2 regions of the Pseudomonas sp. CFBP 5748 genome follow, and region 1 is predicted to be linked to the other one. Evidence: riboswitches for the same ligand, from Rfam matches in the RefSeq annotation. Region 1 holds a riboswitch; the other holds the start of a gene.
The links. A riboswitch is a leader RNA that binds a small molecule or an ion and turns the genes downstream of it on or off. The one in region 1 is predicted to bind cobalamin.
Positions count from the first base shown of each region.

Region 2: linked by a shared signal. The riboswitch ahead of cobO (cob(I)yrinic acid a,c-diamide adenosyltransferase) and the one ahead of ACWNZ1_RS03590 (CbtB domain-containing protein) in region 1 are both predicted to bind cobalamin.

Region 1 is NZ_JBSPTN010000001.1:783,198-790,461, reverse strand. It holds gene cobN (cobaltochelatase subunit CobN) at 1-3,111, opposite strand, end outside; gene cobW (cobalamin biosynthesis protein CobW) at 3,115-4,179, opposite strand; cobalamin riboswitch at 4,277-4,491, opposite strand; cobalamin riboswitch at 4,709-4,931, shown strand; gene ACWNZ1_RS03590 (CbtB domain-containing protein) at 5,033-5,221, shown strand; gene ACWNZ1_RS03585 (CbtA family protein) at 5,233-5,928, shown strand; gene ACWNZ1_RS03580 (cobalamin biosynthesis protein) at 5,925-6,329, shown strand; gene cobM (precorrin-4 C(11)-methyltransferase) at 6,407-7,153, shown strand.
Region 2 is NZ_JBSPTN010000006.1:422,462-429,725, forward strand. It holds gene ACWNZ1_RS16940 (PQQ-dependent sugar dehydrogenase) at 1-639, opposite strand, end outside; gene ACWNZ1_RS16945 (hypothetical protein) at 771-1,355, opposite strand; cobalamin riboswitch at 1,508-1,716, shown strand; gene cobO (cob(I)yrinic acid a,c-diamide adenosyltransferase) at 1,798-2,424, shown strand; gene ACWNZ1_RS16955 (cobyrinate a,c-diamide synthase) at 2,421-3,821, shown strand; gene bluB (5,6-dimethylbenzimidazole synthase) at 3,818-4,468, shown strand; gene cbiB (adenosylcobinamide-phosphate synthase CbiB) at 4,465-5,373, shown strand; gene cobD (threonine-phosphate decarboxylase CobD) at 5,366-6,358, shown strand; gene ACWNZ1_RS16975 (cobyric acid synthase) at 6,355-7,264, shown strand, end outside.

The DNA of each region.
Region 1 (7,264 bases):
AATCGCGCCCTGCACGCCGGCGCCATAGGCACCGGGTTTGGCGCCGAAGATCCGCCAGCCGGCCTGTCGGGCCGCAACCTCCGGCTCAAGGCCCGACGCCAGCAAGGCTTCGCGCTCGCTAAGCACCTTGGCCGCCAAGGGGTTCATGTCGTCCGGCTCATCAAGGGCAGCAACCGCCTGCACCGCCGCATCGAACAGGCGGATCAGGTTGGCGAAGGCGTCACGGAAGAACCCGGAGACCCGCAGCGTGACATCGACCCGAGGCCGGTCCAGCAGGCTCAAGGGCAGAATCTCGAAATCATCGACCCGCTGGCTGCCCGTGGCCCACACCGGGCGCACACCCATCAGCGCCATGGCCTGGGCGATGTCGTCGCCACCGGTGCGCATGGTCGCGGTGCCCCACACCGACAGGCCGAGCTGACGCAGGTGATCGCCGTGGTCCTGCAAATGCCGTTCAAGAATCAGGTTCGCCGACTGGAAACCGATGCGCCACGCCGTGGTGGTCGGCAGGTTGCGCACATCCACCGAGAAGAAATTGCGCCCGGTGGGCAACACATCCAGGCGTCCTCGACTCGGCGCGCCGCTGGGGCCGGCCGGCACGAAGCGCCCGCTCAAGGCATCGAGCAAGCCGCGCATTTCCGCCGGGCCGCAGGCGTCCAGGCGCGGGGCCACGACGCCGCGCAGGCTCGCGATGATGCTGCTCACCACCTCCCAGCCCGGTGCGTCGAGTTGCGGCACTTCACCGTTTAGCGCTTGCTCGATCAACTGCGCAGCAAACAACTCCAGGCGCTCGCGGGTATCGCCAGCGGTTCGCCAAGGTTCGGCGCTGGTCCGGCGCAACGCCTCGGGACAGTCGCCAGTCCAAGGCTCGGCCAAGGCACAATCCAGCGGATCGAAACCCAGCCCGAACGCCTTGGCCAGCGCCCGCAGCAGGCTCGACTGCGCGCCCTTGCCATCGCCACGGGGAATGCGCAGCAACGCCAGCAAGGTGTCGATACGCAGCCGTCCGCTGGGCGACTCGCCAAAAATGTGCAGGCCATCGCGAATCTGCGACTCCTTCAAATCACACAGATAGGTGTCCAGCCGCGGCAGCCAAGTTGCAGCGTCAGCGTCGTCGTCCAGTTGCAACTCGCGGTCGATGTGCGTCTCGCGCACCAGGTTGAGAATGTCCCGTTGCAGTTCCCGGGCGCGGCGCGGGTCGAGCAACTGCGCCTCGTAATATTCGTCGGCCAACAACTCGAGGTTACGCAGCGGTCCGTAGGTTTCGGCCCGGGTCAGCGGTGGCATCAAGTGGTCGATGATCACCGCCTGGGTCCGACGCTTGGCCTGGGCGCCCTCCCCAGGGTCGTTGACGATGAACGGATAGATATTCGGCAGCGGCCCCAGCAGCGCATCGGGCCAGCAATTCTCCGAGAGCCCGACGCCCTTGCCCGGCAGCCATTCGAGGTTGCCGTGCTTGCCGACGTGGATCACCCCGTGGACGCCGTAGGTGTGGCGCAACCAGAAATAAAACGCCAGGTAGCCGTGGGGCGGCACCAGGTCCGGGTCGTGGTAGACCGCACTCGGATCGACTTGATAACCACGGGCCGGCTGGATACCGACGAAGGTCAGGCCCAGGCGCAGACCGGCGATCATCAGGCGTCCTTCGCGGAACATTGGGTCTTTCTCGGGCGAGCCCCAACGCTGCAGCACTGCCTGGCGATTGGCCTCGGGCAATGCGTCGAACATGGCCTGGTAAGCGTCGAGGGCCAAGCTCTGGTGACACGGGCGCAAGTCGAGGCTGTCCAGGTCGTTGCTGACCCCGCCGAGCAACTGCTGGATCAGCGCGGTGCCGCTAGCTGGCAGATCGGTCGGCAGTGGATAACCCTCGGCCTGCATGGCCCGCAGGATATTCAGCGCCGCCGCCGGGGTGTCCAGGCCGACCCCGTTGCCGATTCGCCCGTCCCGGGTCGGGTAGTTGGCGAGGATCAGCGCCACGCGCTTTTCGGCGTTGGGCAGGCGCGCCAGGGTGGTCCAGCGCCGGGCCAGTTCGGCGACAAAATCCATGCGTTCGGGCACGGCCCGGTAACAGACCACATCGCTCTGGCTGCGCTCGCTGCGCCAGGCCAGGTCCTTGAAACTGATGGGCCGGCTGATGATCCGCCCGTCCAGTTCCGGCAAGGCAATGTGCATCGCCAGGTCCCGCGGGCCCAGGCCCTGCTCGCTGGCGCGCCAGCCGGGTTCGTTGTCCTGGGCGCAGATCGCCTGGATCACCGGGATGTTGCGACGAAACGGTCGCAGATGCGGCGCTTCGGGGCTGGATTGGGCGAAACCGGTGGTATTGAGGATCACCCCGGCTTCGACCTCATCCAACCAATCTTCCACCCATGCCAGGCAACCGGGCTCCTTGAGGCTGGCCACGGCAATCGGCAGTGGATTGAGCCCCGCCACTTGCAGGCGCTGGCAGAACACGTCGATGAACGCGGTGTTCGCCGCTTGCAGGTGGGAGCGATAGAACAGCACCGCCGCCACCGGTCGATCGGCCTGCCAGTCGGCTTGCCAATCGCCGAGGCTGGCGCTGGTTTTTCGAGGGTGGTAGATCGCCGTGCGCGGCAGAGTTTGCGGCTCACGCCAGGGATAATCGCGGCCGAACCATTGGCTGCCCAAGTTGTGAAACAAGTCCAGGGCATTGCCCAGCCCGCCCTGGCGCAAGAACTGCCAGAGCCGGTCGCGGTCCTCTAAAGGCACGTTGCTCAAGTCGCTGAGCTCCGGGTCCGGACGATCGTCCCCCGGCACCAGGATCAGCTTCACCCCGCGCCCGGCCAGCTCCATCAGGCGCTCGATGCCGTAGCGCCAATAGCCAATGCCACCGTGCAGCGACAACAGGATGACCTTGGCGTGCCGCAGCACGTCGTCGAAGTACAGATCCACCGAAGCGTGGTTCTGCACCTGCATCGGGTTGGCCAGGCGAAATTCCGGATAGTCGTCTGGCAACTGCTTTGCGGCTTCGGCCAGCAGCGCCAGGCTGGAGTCGCCGCTGCACAGGATCACCAGTTCGGCGGGGGTTTGTCCCAGGTCGGCAATGTTGTCATCCGACACAAAGCCGCCGGGCTGGGTCCTGAGCAGGTGCATGGCTTAGGCGCTGAGGGCAGCGCGCAACTGCGCTTCAAGCAGCCCGGCATCGAGCGCCTGGCCGATCAGCACCAGACGGGTAACCCGCGCTTCATCGGCGCCCCACTGGCGGTCGAAATGCTTGTCGAAACGCGTGCCAACACCCTGGATCAGCAGGCGCATCGGCTTGTTCGGGATCGCCGCGAAACCCTTGACCCGCAGCACGCCGTGCTGGACCACCAATTGCGTCAGCGCGTCCAGCAGCAGGCTCTCGTCGGCCTGGGGCAACTCGATGGAAATCGAATCGAAAGCGTCGTGATCGTGGTCGTCTTCATCACCGTCATGGTGATGATCGTGATGACTGTGGCGGCCGTCGATGTGTTCTTCGGAGCCAGCGCCCAGGCCGATCAACACCTCCAGTGGCAGGCGACCGCTGCTGGCTTCGATGACCTTGACCGCCGGCGGCAACTCTTCGGCCACTTCCAGGCGCACTTTCGCCAGGTCTTCCGGGCTGATCAGGTCGGCTTTGTTGAGGATCACCAGGTCGGCGCTGGCCAGTTGATCGGCGAACAGCTCGTGCAGCGGTGATTCGTGGTCCAGGTTCGGGTCGAGTTTGCGCTGGGCATCGACCTGGTCAGGGAAGGCAGCGAAGGTGCCGGCGGCCACGGCTGGGCTGTCGACCACGGTAATCACCGCATCGACAGTGCATGCGCTGCGGATTTCCGGCCATTGGAAGGCCTGGACCAGCGGCTTGGGCAAGGCCAGGCCGGAGGTTTCGATGAGGATGTGGTCGAGGTCGCCACGTCGGGCCACCAGCTCGCGCATCACCGGGAAGAACTCTTCCTGCACCGTGCAGCACAGGCAACCGTTGGCCAGTTCGTAGACGCGGCCGTTGGCTTCTTCTTCGGTGCAACCGATGGAGCACTGCTTGAGGATCTCGCCGTCGATGCCCAGCTCGCCGAACTCGTTGACGATCACCGCGATGCGGCGGCCCTGGGCGTTGTCGAGCATGTGCCGCAGCAAGGTGGTTTTACCCGAGCCGAGGAAACCGGTGACGATGGTGACGGGAAGTTTGGCCAGTGTTTTCATCCGATGCCCCTTGGCAAAGTGGCGGGCAAACGGGACGACAACCGCAGGCAAGGCATGCGCGGAAGATTTCGCCACCGGATCACCCCGCCCGGTTGTAGTGAGAATCTGTCTCGAGGCAGGTCTCCTGGCTGACGGTGGGCCAGTCATTCGACTGGCAATGACTGCGCCTTCCCGTGCGCCTAGTGAAAAAGGGCATGCACAGTGGCCTTGCAGAAACAGCACCGTTCACAGTTGCGGGGGCAGCCGCGGCTTGGACCGCGTTCCCTTCTTAGCTTCGACACGTGCCGAAGAACCTCGAAGGCGCAAGGCTACGCAGGGTGTGGGGGCGGGTCAATGTCCGCAGGTAAGTTCTGTGGTGGCCTTGCCACCGTCATCGCGAGCAAGCTCGCTCCCACGTTGGTTGCTGGCGTACATAGAAATAACGATCACCACAAGTTCCCTGTGGGAGCGAGCTTGCTCGCGATTGGGCGCGACCCGGTGCCAGCCTGAAACCCCATGCCAATTGACGCCCCGCCCTCGCCCATGCTCTCCTGTGCGCCTAGTTACGGGTGCCCTTCACAGGGTGAAACGGGAAACCGGTGAATCGTGTGCTTTACTTCAAGGCCACGTCAGTCCGGTGCTGCCCCCGCAACGGTAAGCGAGCGAAGCGTCTGAACCACTGTGTCTGTCGACATGGGAAGGTGACGCTTGCAGGCCAGGCACAAGCCCGGCCCCTCGCAAGCCCGGAGACCGGCCCATGACTCAAGCATCAACAAACCCGCGGTGGGCGGGCGCTGTTCGAACCTTGGCGGGCTTGCGCCCGGGGTTTCATTGCGCTCGAATCACCCACTGAACAAGAACAGAGGGAAGCGCCATGTCGACCATCAGCAGCACCGCCCGCACCGCCAGCAGCACCACCACCTTGAGCCAACGCCTGAGCGCTGCGATCTTCGCCTCGATCCTGGGCGCCGGCCTGGTCTATTTCGCCGGTTTCTCCCACATCGAAGCCGTACACAACGCGGCCCACGACACCCGCCACAGCGCCGCCTTCCCGTGCCATTGAGACCTGACGACATGATCAAGCGTATCGCGCAGACCGCCGGTTTCAGCGGCTTGCTGGCCGCCCTGCTGCTGACCCTCCTGCAAAGTTTCTGGGTGTCGCCGCTGATTCTGCAAGCCGAAACCTATGAGAAAGCCCCGGCCGCCGAGGTTCATGAGCACGCCAATGGAGCCGCTCACACCCATGATGCCGAGGCCTGGGAACCGGAAGATGGCTGGCAGCGCGTGCTGTCTACCACCGGCGGTAACCTGGTGGTGGCGGTGGGTTTCGCCCTGATGCTGGCGGGCCTGTACACCTTGCGCGCACCGACTCGCACCTCCCAGGGCCTGCTTTGGGGCCTGGCCGGTTATGCCACTTTCGTCCTGGCGCCGACCCTCGGCCTGCCACCGGAACTGCCCGGCACCGCAGCAGCCGACCTGGCCCAGCGGCAGATGTGGTGGATTGGCACCGCAGCGTCCACGGCGGTGGGCATCGCCCTGATCGCCTTCGGCAGACATTGGCTGCTCAAGCTGCTGGGCGTGGCGACGTTGCTGGTGCCTCATGTCATCGGCGCACCGCAGCCGGAAGTTCACTCGATGCTGGCGCCCGAAGCGCTGGAAAGCCAATTCAAGATCGCCTCGCAAGTGACCAACGTCGCGTTCTGGCTGGCCCTCGGCCTGATCAGCGCCTGGCTGTTTCGCCGTGACGGTCAAGCCCAGCACGACGCATGAACAGCGGGCCGATCCTGGTGGTCGGCCTCGGCTGCCAGCGCGGCTGCCTGGCCAGCACGTTACGGGCATTGCTCGATCAGGCGTTGCTGGCCCACGGCATTGCGCTTGATCAGGTGCGGGCCCTGGCCAGTATCGACCTCAAGCGTGACGAACCGGGCCTGCTGGAACTGGCCGAACAACTGGCGCTGCCGCTGACTTGCTTCAGCGCCGAGCAGTTGGCCGATTATCGGGAGCGGCTCAGTCACCGCTCCGAGATCGCTTTCGAACGCACGGGTTGCTACGGCGTCGCCGAAAGTGCCGCCCTGGCCCTGGCCGACAAGCTGGGCACGACGCCTGCAACGCTGCTGATTCCTCGCCTGAGCGGTCCCATGAGCACCTTGGCATTGGCGCTCGCCTTGTAAATCCCGATAATCCGCACTCAGGATCATGAGCGATCTTCATCTGGGCGACGCTCACCCATCTTTCACAGGAGCCGGTCATGACCGTTTACTTCATCGGCGCCGGCCCCGGCGACCCGGAACTCATCACCGTCAAAGGCCAGCGGCTGATCCGCAGTTGCGCGGTGATCATCTACGCCGGCTCCCTGGTGCCGACGGCCGTGCTTGAGGGCCATCACGCCGAACAGGTGATCAACAGCGCCGAGCTGCACCTGGAACAAATCATCGAGCTGATCAAAACCGCACACCACAAAGGCCAGGACGTGGCCCGGGTACACTCCGGCGACCCAAGCCTGTACGGCGCCATCGGCGAGCAGATTCGTTGCCTGCGGGAATTGGAGATCCCGTTCGAGATCATTCCGGGCGTGACCGCAACCTCAGCCTGCGCCGCCCTGCTGGGTGCGGAACTAACCTTGCCGGACGTGTCCCAAAGCGTGATTCTCACCCGTTACGCAGACAAAACCGCGATACCTGCGGGTGAGGAACTGAGCAGCCTGGCACAGCACGGGGCGACCATGGCGATTCACCTGGGGGTCAATCATCTGGAGAAAATCATCAGCGAACTGCTGCCCCATTACGGCGCGGATTGCCCGATCGCCGTGATTCACCGGGCCACCTGGCCGGATCAGGATTGGGTCGTGGGCACCCTGGCCGATATCGCCGCCAAGGTACAGGCCAAGGGCTTTCGCCGAACGGCGCTGATTCTGGTGGGGCGTGTGCTGGGTAATGATGTGTTCAGCGAATCGTCGCTGTATCGCGCCGGGCATGCGCATCTCTACAGGCCCTGACTCAATCAGCGAGAGCCAACCGGGATCCCCTGTGGGAGCGAGCTTGCTCGCGATAGCGGTGGATCAGCCAGCGGTGATGTTGAATGTGCCGACGCCTTCGCGAGCAAGCTC
Region 2 (7,264 bases), on a different contig from region 1:
GTCGCGGCTGGCGATGACGTTTTTGGTCCAGTGATGGTTCAGCGTGCCGCCCGGCAAATCGACGACCTTGGTCGGTTGCGCCTTGATTTGCGTGTCCCCCTCCTTGTAAGGGAAGCGGATCAGCCGGTCGGTGTCGGCCACGTACAGGTCATTGCCCACGAGGGTCATGCCAAACGGCGAGTTGAGGTTCTCCAGGAACACCGTTCGGGTTTCAGCGACGCCGTCGTGATTGGTGTCGCGCAGCAGCGTGATGCGGTTGGGGCTGGGCACGCCGGCACCGGCGCGGCCCATGACTTTCTTCATCACCCAGCCACGGATGCCCTTGGCATCATCCGGCTTGGGCGGGGCGTTGGTTTCGGCCACCAGCACATCGCCGTTGGGCAGAACGTAGAGCCAGCGTGGATGGTCCAGGCCTTCGGCGAAGGCGCCCACTTGCAGGCCCTCGGCTGGGGTGGGCTTGGCACCTTCCGGCCAGCCGATCGCTTCGGCGATGTTGACGGTCGGGACCAGGGTCTTGTTCGGTTCGGGCAGCTTCGGCGCAGGACCGGTGCCGTCGGACACTTGCAAGGTGGAAGACTCGCCACAAGCGACAAGCCCGGCGGCAAGGGCGACGATCAGAAGGTGCGGTGGCTTGAGCATGCTGGCTTCCCTATGAATGCATGTAGTTATTCATAGAGAAGCGTAGACAGGCGATGGTTCAACTGCAGGCGCGTGTCAGCAGGTAAGCCCACCTGTGGGAGCGAGCTCCCACAGTTCTAGCGTGGATTGAGTCAGCCGTGGGCCTGTTTGAACAGCACCGCAATGCCAGGATGGTAGTGACCGGCCTCGTTGCGCAACTTGCGGTAGGCGTAAGGGAAATACCAGGCCACGGCGCAGGTGTTCTCCTTCTGCAAGTCGTCGATCATGTCCTGCAATTCTTCGGGCGTGGCACTCTGCTGGGCTTTTTGCGGGGCGACGAACAGGCAGCCCAGCTTCAGGTCACTGGAATAGCTGAGGCGTTTGGCATCGCTGGCGGCCTCCGACAGGGGTTGGGTCAGGTTCAGGTTGTTGACCTTGGGCCAGCGTTGGGTGGCCTGGATGAAGGCGCGTTCGTCGGTGCTGGCGATGAACAAATCGGCGCTGACGTTGCGTTCGCCTTCTTCATTCTGCTTGCGGGTCGGGGTGCTTTGCAGTGTGACCATCTCGGCCATCCAGGCGGCAGCCGACAGCAAGCCGAGGTTGGCTTTTTCATCGAACCAGTAAGGCGTGTCGTTATCACCGCGCACGGCATTGTAGCGATCGATGCAGTCAAACCAACGTTCCAGCACCGGGCGCAGGAATTCCAGTTTTGGATTGCTGATGATCATCCCTTGCATGCTTTGCCCTCTTGTTTTTGTGATATCGGGTCGTAGTGTCGCTTTGATATCACTTGCTGCAGGATCACACAAGATTGGCGTCACTTTATTGATGGGGCCAATGCTTGCCCCGACAGGCGGCTTTAATTGACGCTCCACCCCCAACCCTCTAACCTTCGCCGCTTGTTTCAGGTGCTCTGTGATTGCGATCGACAGAGTGAAACAGGGAAGCCGGTGAGTGCACACGAACCCGGCGCTGCCCCCGCAACGGTAAATGAGTCAACGCTGTGCTTAAGCCACTGTGTCGCAGACATGGGAAGGCGCACAGACCGGCATTGCGCCGCTCATGAGCCCGGAGACCGGCCTGATTCATCCAACGGCATCACGGTGGGCGATGCCAGGCTTGTTGCCGTCTTTTCTTGTGCCCGCCCGCCGTTATCCAGTCCCCAACGGAGGCTTCCCCATGACCGACTCCCCTACCAGCAATGCATCTGATCGCGACGAACGCCACCTGGCGCGCATGCTGCGCAAAAAAGCCGTGATCGACGAGCGCATCGCCAACTCGCCGAACGAATGCGGCCTGCTGCTGGTGCTGACCGGCAACGGCAAGGGCAAGAGCAGCTCGGCGTTCGGCATGCTGGCGCGGTCCATGGGTCACGGCATGCAATGCGGCGTGGTGCAGTTCATCAAGGGCCGCAGCAGCACCGGTGAGGAGCTGTTTTTCCGCCGCTTCCCGGAGCAGGTGCGCTTTCACGTCATGGGCGAAGGCTTCACTTGGGAAACCCAGGATCGCCAGCGCGACATCGCCGCCGCCGAAGCCGCCTGGGCTGTATCGCGGCAATTGCTCAGCGATCCGTCCATTGGCCTGGTGGTGCTCGATGAACTGAACATCGCCCTCAAGCACGGCTACCTCGACCTCGATCAGGTGTTGAGCGATCTGCAAGCCCGTCCACCGATGCAGCATGTGGTGGTGACCGGGCGTGGCGCCAAGCCGGAGATGATCGAGCTGGCCGATACCGTCACTGAAATGGGCATGATCAAGCACGCGTTCCAGGCCGGCATCAAGGCGCAGAAAGGCGTCGAACTGTGAGTGATGCTCGCCACTGCCCGGCGGTGCTGATCGCCGCCCCGGCCTCGGGGCAGGGCAAGACCACCGTCACCGCCGCCCTGGCGCGCTTGCATCGCAACCAGGGACGCAAGGTGCGCGTCTTCAAATGCGGTCCGGACTTCCTCGACCCGATGATCCTCGAACGGGCCAGCGGTGCGCCGGTCTATCAATTGGACATGTGGATGGTCGGCGAGCAGGAAAGCCGCCGGCTGTTGTGGGAAGCCGCCGCCGAGGCGGACCTTATCCTGATTGAAGGGGTGATGGGGTTGTTCGACGGCACGCCGTCCAGCGCCGATCTGGCGCGGCATTTTGGCGTGCCGGTGCTGGCGGTGATCGACGGCACGGCCATGGCCCAGACCTTCGGCGCCCTGGCCTTGGGCCTGGCGCGTTATCAGCCGGACTTGCCGTTTGCCGGGGTCTTGGCCAACCGCGTCGGCACCTTGCGCCACGCGCAATTGCTTGAAGGCAGCCTGACCGAAGGTCTGCGTTGGTACGGCGCGCTGTCCCGGGAAACCGGTATCGAATTACCCAGCCGTCATCTAGGGTTGGTCCAGGCCAGCGAATTGAATGACCTCGACCTGCGCCTCGACGCGGCAGCCGAGGCCTTGGCCGGCAGTTGTGAAGTGGCGCTGCCGCCGGCGGTGGCGTTCGCCGCGCCTGAGCTGATTACCCCGCAGCCGTGGCTCGACGGTGTGCGTATCGCCGTGGCCCGGGACGAAGCGTTTGCCTTCACCTACGGCGCGAGCCTCGATCTGCTGCGGGCCATGGGCGCGCAATTGAGCTTCTTTTCGCCGATCCATGACACCCAACTGCCCGAGGCGGACAGCCTCTATCTACCCGGCGGTTATCCGGAATTGCACCACGTTGCGTTGGCCCGGAACGCGCCGATGCTGGCGGCAATCCGGGCTCACCATGCTGCCGGCAAGCCGTTGCTCGCCGAATGCGGTGGCATGCTGTATCTGCTCGATTCATTGACTGACGTCGACGGCACCCGCGCCGAACTGTTGGGTTTGCTCGCTGGTGATGCGCAGATGCAAAAGCGTCTGGCGGCCCTGGCGTTGCAAGCGGTGGAGTTGCCGGAAGGTGCCTTGCGTGGGCATACCTATCATCATTCCCTGACTAGCACTGAACTTGAACCGATAGCCCGTGGGCATAGCCCCAATGGCGGGCGAGGGGCGGAGGCGGTGTTCCGGCAGGGGCGGATGACGGCTTCTTATGTGCATTTCTATTTTCCGTCGAATCCGCGGGCGATTGCCGGGCTGTTTGCACCTGACCTTGAGGCCGCCTTCGCGAGCAAGCCCGCTCCCACAGGGGATTGTGTGATCTCAAGTGCAGCGCCAGCCAGTGTGGGAGCGAGCTTGCTCGCGAAGAGGCCATGACAGACACCGCTTTCTCCCAGGCCGAACGCGACGCCATTTATCGCGCCATCGCCGAACGCCGTGACATGCGCCACTTCACTGGCGGCACGGTCGAACCGGCCTTGCTGCGCCGTCTGCTGGAAGCCGCGCACCAGGCCCCCAGCGTCGGCCTGATGCAACCCTGGCGGTTCATCCGCATCAGCGACCGCGCCTTGCGCGGGCAGATCCGCCAACTGGTGGAGCAGGAGCGCATCCGCACCGCCGAGGCCCTGGGCGAGCGCAGCGATGAATTCATGAAGCTCAAGGTCGAAGGCATCAACGACTGCGCCGAGGTGCTGGTGGCGGCATTGATGGAGGATCGCGAGCGGCACATCTTCGGTCGCCGGACCTTGCCGGAAATGGACCTGGCTTCGCTGTCCTGCGCGATCCAGAACCTCTGGCTGGCTTCCCGCGCCGAAGGGTTGGGGATGGGTTGGGTGTCGTTGTTCGAACCCCAGGCTTTGGCCGACTTGCTGGGCCTGCCCGACGGTGCCAAGCCACTGGCGATTCTCTGCCTGGGCCCGGTCGAGGCTTTTTACCCGGCGCCGATGCTCGCCCTGGAAGGCTGGGCGCAACCGCGTTCGCTGAATGAACTGCTGTATGAAAACCATTGGGGAGTGAGCCCATGAGTGTGGCGTTGCTCAGTGCCGCCGCGGTGGCGCTGGATGCGCTGTTGGGCGAGCCCCGGCGCTGGCATCCGCTGGTGGCATTCGGCGGCTTTGCCGACCGTATCGAACAACGCTTCAATTCCGGCGGCCGTGGCTGGCGCAGCCACGGGGTGACGGCGTGGATCATCGCTGTGGTGCCGTTGACCTTGCTGGTCACAGCCCTGTCCTGGGCACCGATGGTGGGCTGGCTGGTGGAAATCCTCGCGTTGTATTGCGCCCTAGGCCTGCGCAGCCTCGGTGAACATGTCGAGCCGGTGGCCCGGGCGTTGCGCGGCGGCGATCTGGACGAGGCGCGCAAGCGTGTTGGCTATCTGGTCAGCCGCGAAACCGCTGAACTGGATGAAACCGCCGTGGCCCGCGCCGCCACCGAGTCAGTGCTGGAAAACGGCAGCGACGCGGTGTTTGCCGCGCTGTTCTGGTTCGCCGTGGCCGGTGCGCCCGGCGTGGTGCTCTACCGGCTGAGCAATACCCTCGACGCCATGTGGGGCTATCGCAACGAACGCTTCGAGCGTTTCGGCTGGGCTGCGGCGAAAATCGACGACGTGCTCAACTACATTCCGGCGCGCCTGGTGGCGTTGACCTACGCCGTGCTCGGCCAAACTCGCCTGGCGCTCAAATGCTGGCGCAGCCAGGGCCCGACCTGGGACAGCCCCAATGCCGGGCCGGTGATGGCCGCCGGTGCTGGCGCATTGGGCGTCGAGCTGGGCGGCGCGGCGGTGTATCACGGCGAACTGCACCAACGTCCACCGCTGGGCGAGGGCGTGCCGGCGAGTGCCGATTCCATTGATCGCGGCTGGCAATTGGTCCAGCGCGGGGTATGGTTGTGGTTGCTGATTCTCTGCCTGGGAGCTGAGTTTTATGCTTGAGCACGGTGGACGCCTGCGCAACGCGGCCCGGCAATACGGGATTGCCGAGGCCGACTGGCTCGACTTGTCCAGCGGCCTGGCGCCTTGGCCATTCGACGTCCCGGCGATTCCCCTGCGAGCCTGGGCGCGCCTGCCGGAAACCGATGATGGTTTGGAGCAGGCTGCCTGCGACTACTACGGTGCGTTGAATGTGCTGCCAGTGGCCGGTTCACAGATGGCCATCCAGTTGTTGCCACGCCTGCGTCGGGCCGGCAAGGTCGGCGTGCTCTCGCCGTGTTACGCCGAGCACGCCGAAGCCTGGCGCCGCAGTGGTTACATCGTGCGCGAAGTGCTGGAGCCGGAAGTGGATTTCTTCCTCGATAGCCTCGACGTACTGGTGGTGGTCAACCCGAACAACCCCACCGGCCTGAATCTGACCCCCGAACGCTTGCTGGACTGGCATGCGCGCCTGGCCCAGCGCGGCGGCTGGCTGGTGGTGGATGAGGCCTTCATGGACATCACGCCGCAGTTGAGTCTGGCGGCTCACACCCATCAGGTCGGGCTGATTGTGCTGCGTTCGTTCGGCAAGTTTTTTGGCTTGGCCGGGGTTCGCCTGGGGTTTGTCCTGGCCGAGCGGCGGTTACTCAAGTTGCTTGCTGAGCAGGTCGGGCCGTGGGCCGTGAGCGGACCCACCCGGGTGCTGGGCCAAACCTGTCTGCTGGACACCGGGGCCCAGGTCCGACAGCGCCAACGCTGCGAAGCCACCAGCCAACGCCTGGCGCTGACTCTGGAACGCCATGGCTTCAAACCCCAGGGCGGCTGCGGATTGTTCCAATGGCTGGTCACCGAGCACGCTGTGGGGCTTCACGATTTTATGGCCCATCGCGGCATTCTCCTGCGGTTGTTTGTGAACAACAGCAGCCTGCGCTTCGGGCTCCCGGCGGATGACGCGGAGTTCCTGCGTCTGGAACAGGCGCTTGAGGCTTACACCAAGGACATTCAATGACCACAGTGATGGTGCAAGGCACCACGTCCGATGCCGGCAAAAGTACCCTGGTCACGGCGCTGTGCCGCTGGGTCAGGCGCCAGGGTGTGAGCGTGGTGCCGTTCAAGCCGCAGAACATGGCCCTCAACAGCGCGGTGACCGCCGACGGCGGCGAAATCGGCCGCGCCCAAGCCGTGCAGGCCCAGGCCGCCGGGCTCGAACCGCACACCGACATGAACCCGGTGCTGCTCAAGCCCAACAGTGATACTGGCGCTCAAGTCATCATCCATGGTCGCGCCGTCACCACCATGAACGCCGTGGCTTATCACGATTACAAAGCCATCGCGATGCAAGCGGTGCTGGCCTCGCACCAACGCTTGAGCGCCGCATATCCCGTGGTGATGGTGGAGGGCGCCGGGTCGCCGGCAGAGATCAATCTGCGTGCCGGTGACATCGCCAACATGGGCTTTGCCGAGGCGGTGGACTGCCCGGTGCTGCTGATCGCCGATATCAATCGCGGCGGGGTGTTCGCCCATCTGGTCGGAACCCTGGAGTTGCTTTCACCCAGCGAGCAGGCGCGGATCAAGGGCTTCATCATCAATCGTTTTCGCGGCGACATCGCCTTGCTGCAACCGGGCCTGGACTGGCTGGAGGCGCGCACCGGCAAACCGGTGATCGGCGTGTTGCCCTACGTGATGGACCTGCACCTGGAAGCCGAGGACGGCCTCGACCAACGCCAGATCGACAAGGTCGAGCAGGTACTCAAAGTAGTGGTGCCGGTGTTGCCGCGCATCAGCAACCACACCGATTTCGATCCGCTGCGCCTGCACCCGCAGGTTGACCTGCAATTCATCGGCCCCGGCCAAACCATCCCGCCGGCCGACCTGATCATCCTGCCCGGTTCGAAAAGCGTGCGCAGCGACCTGG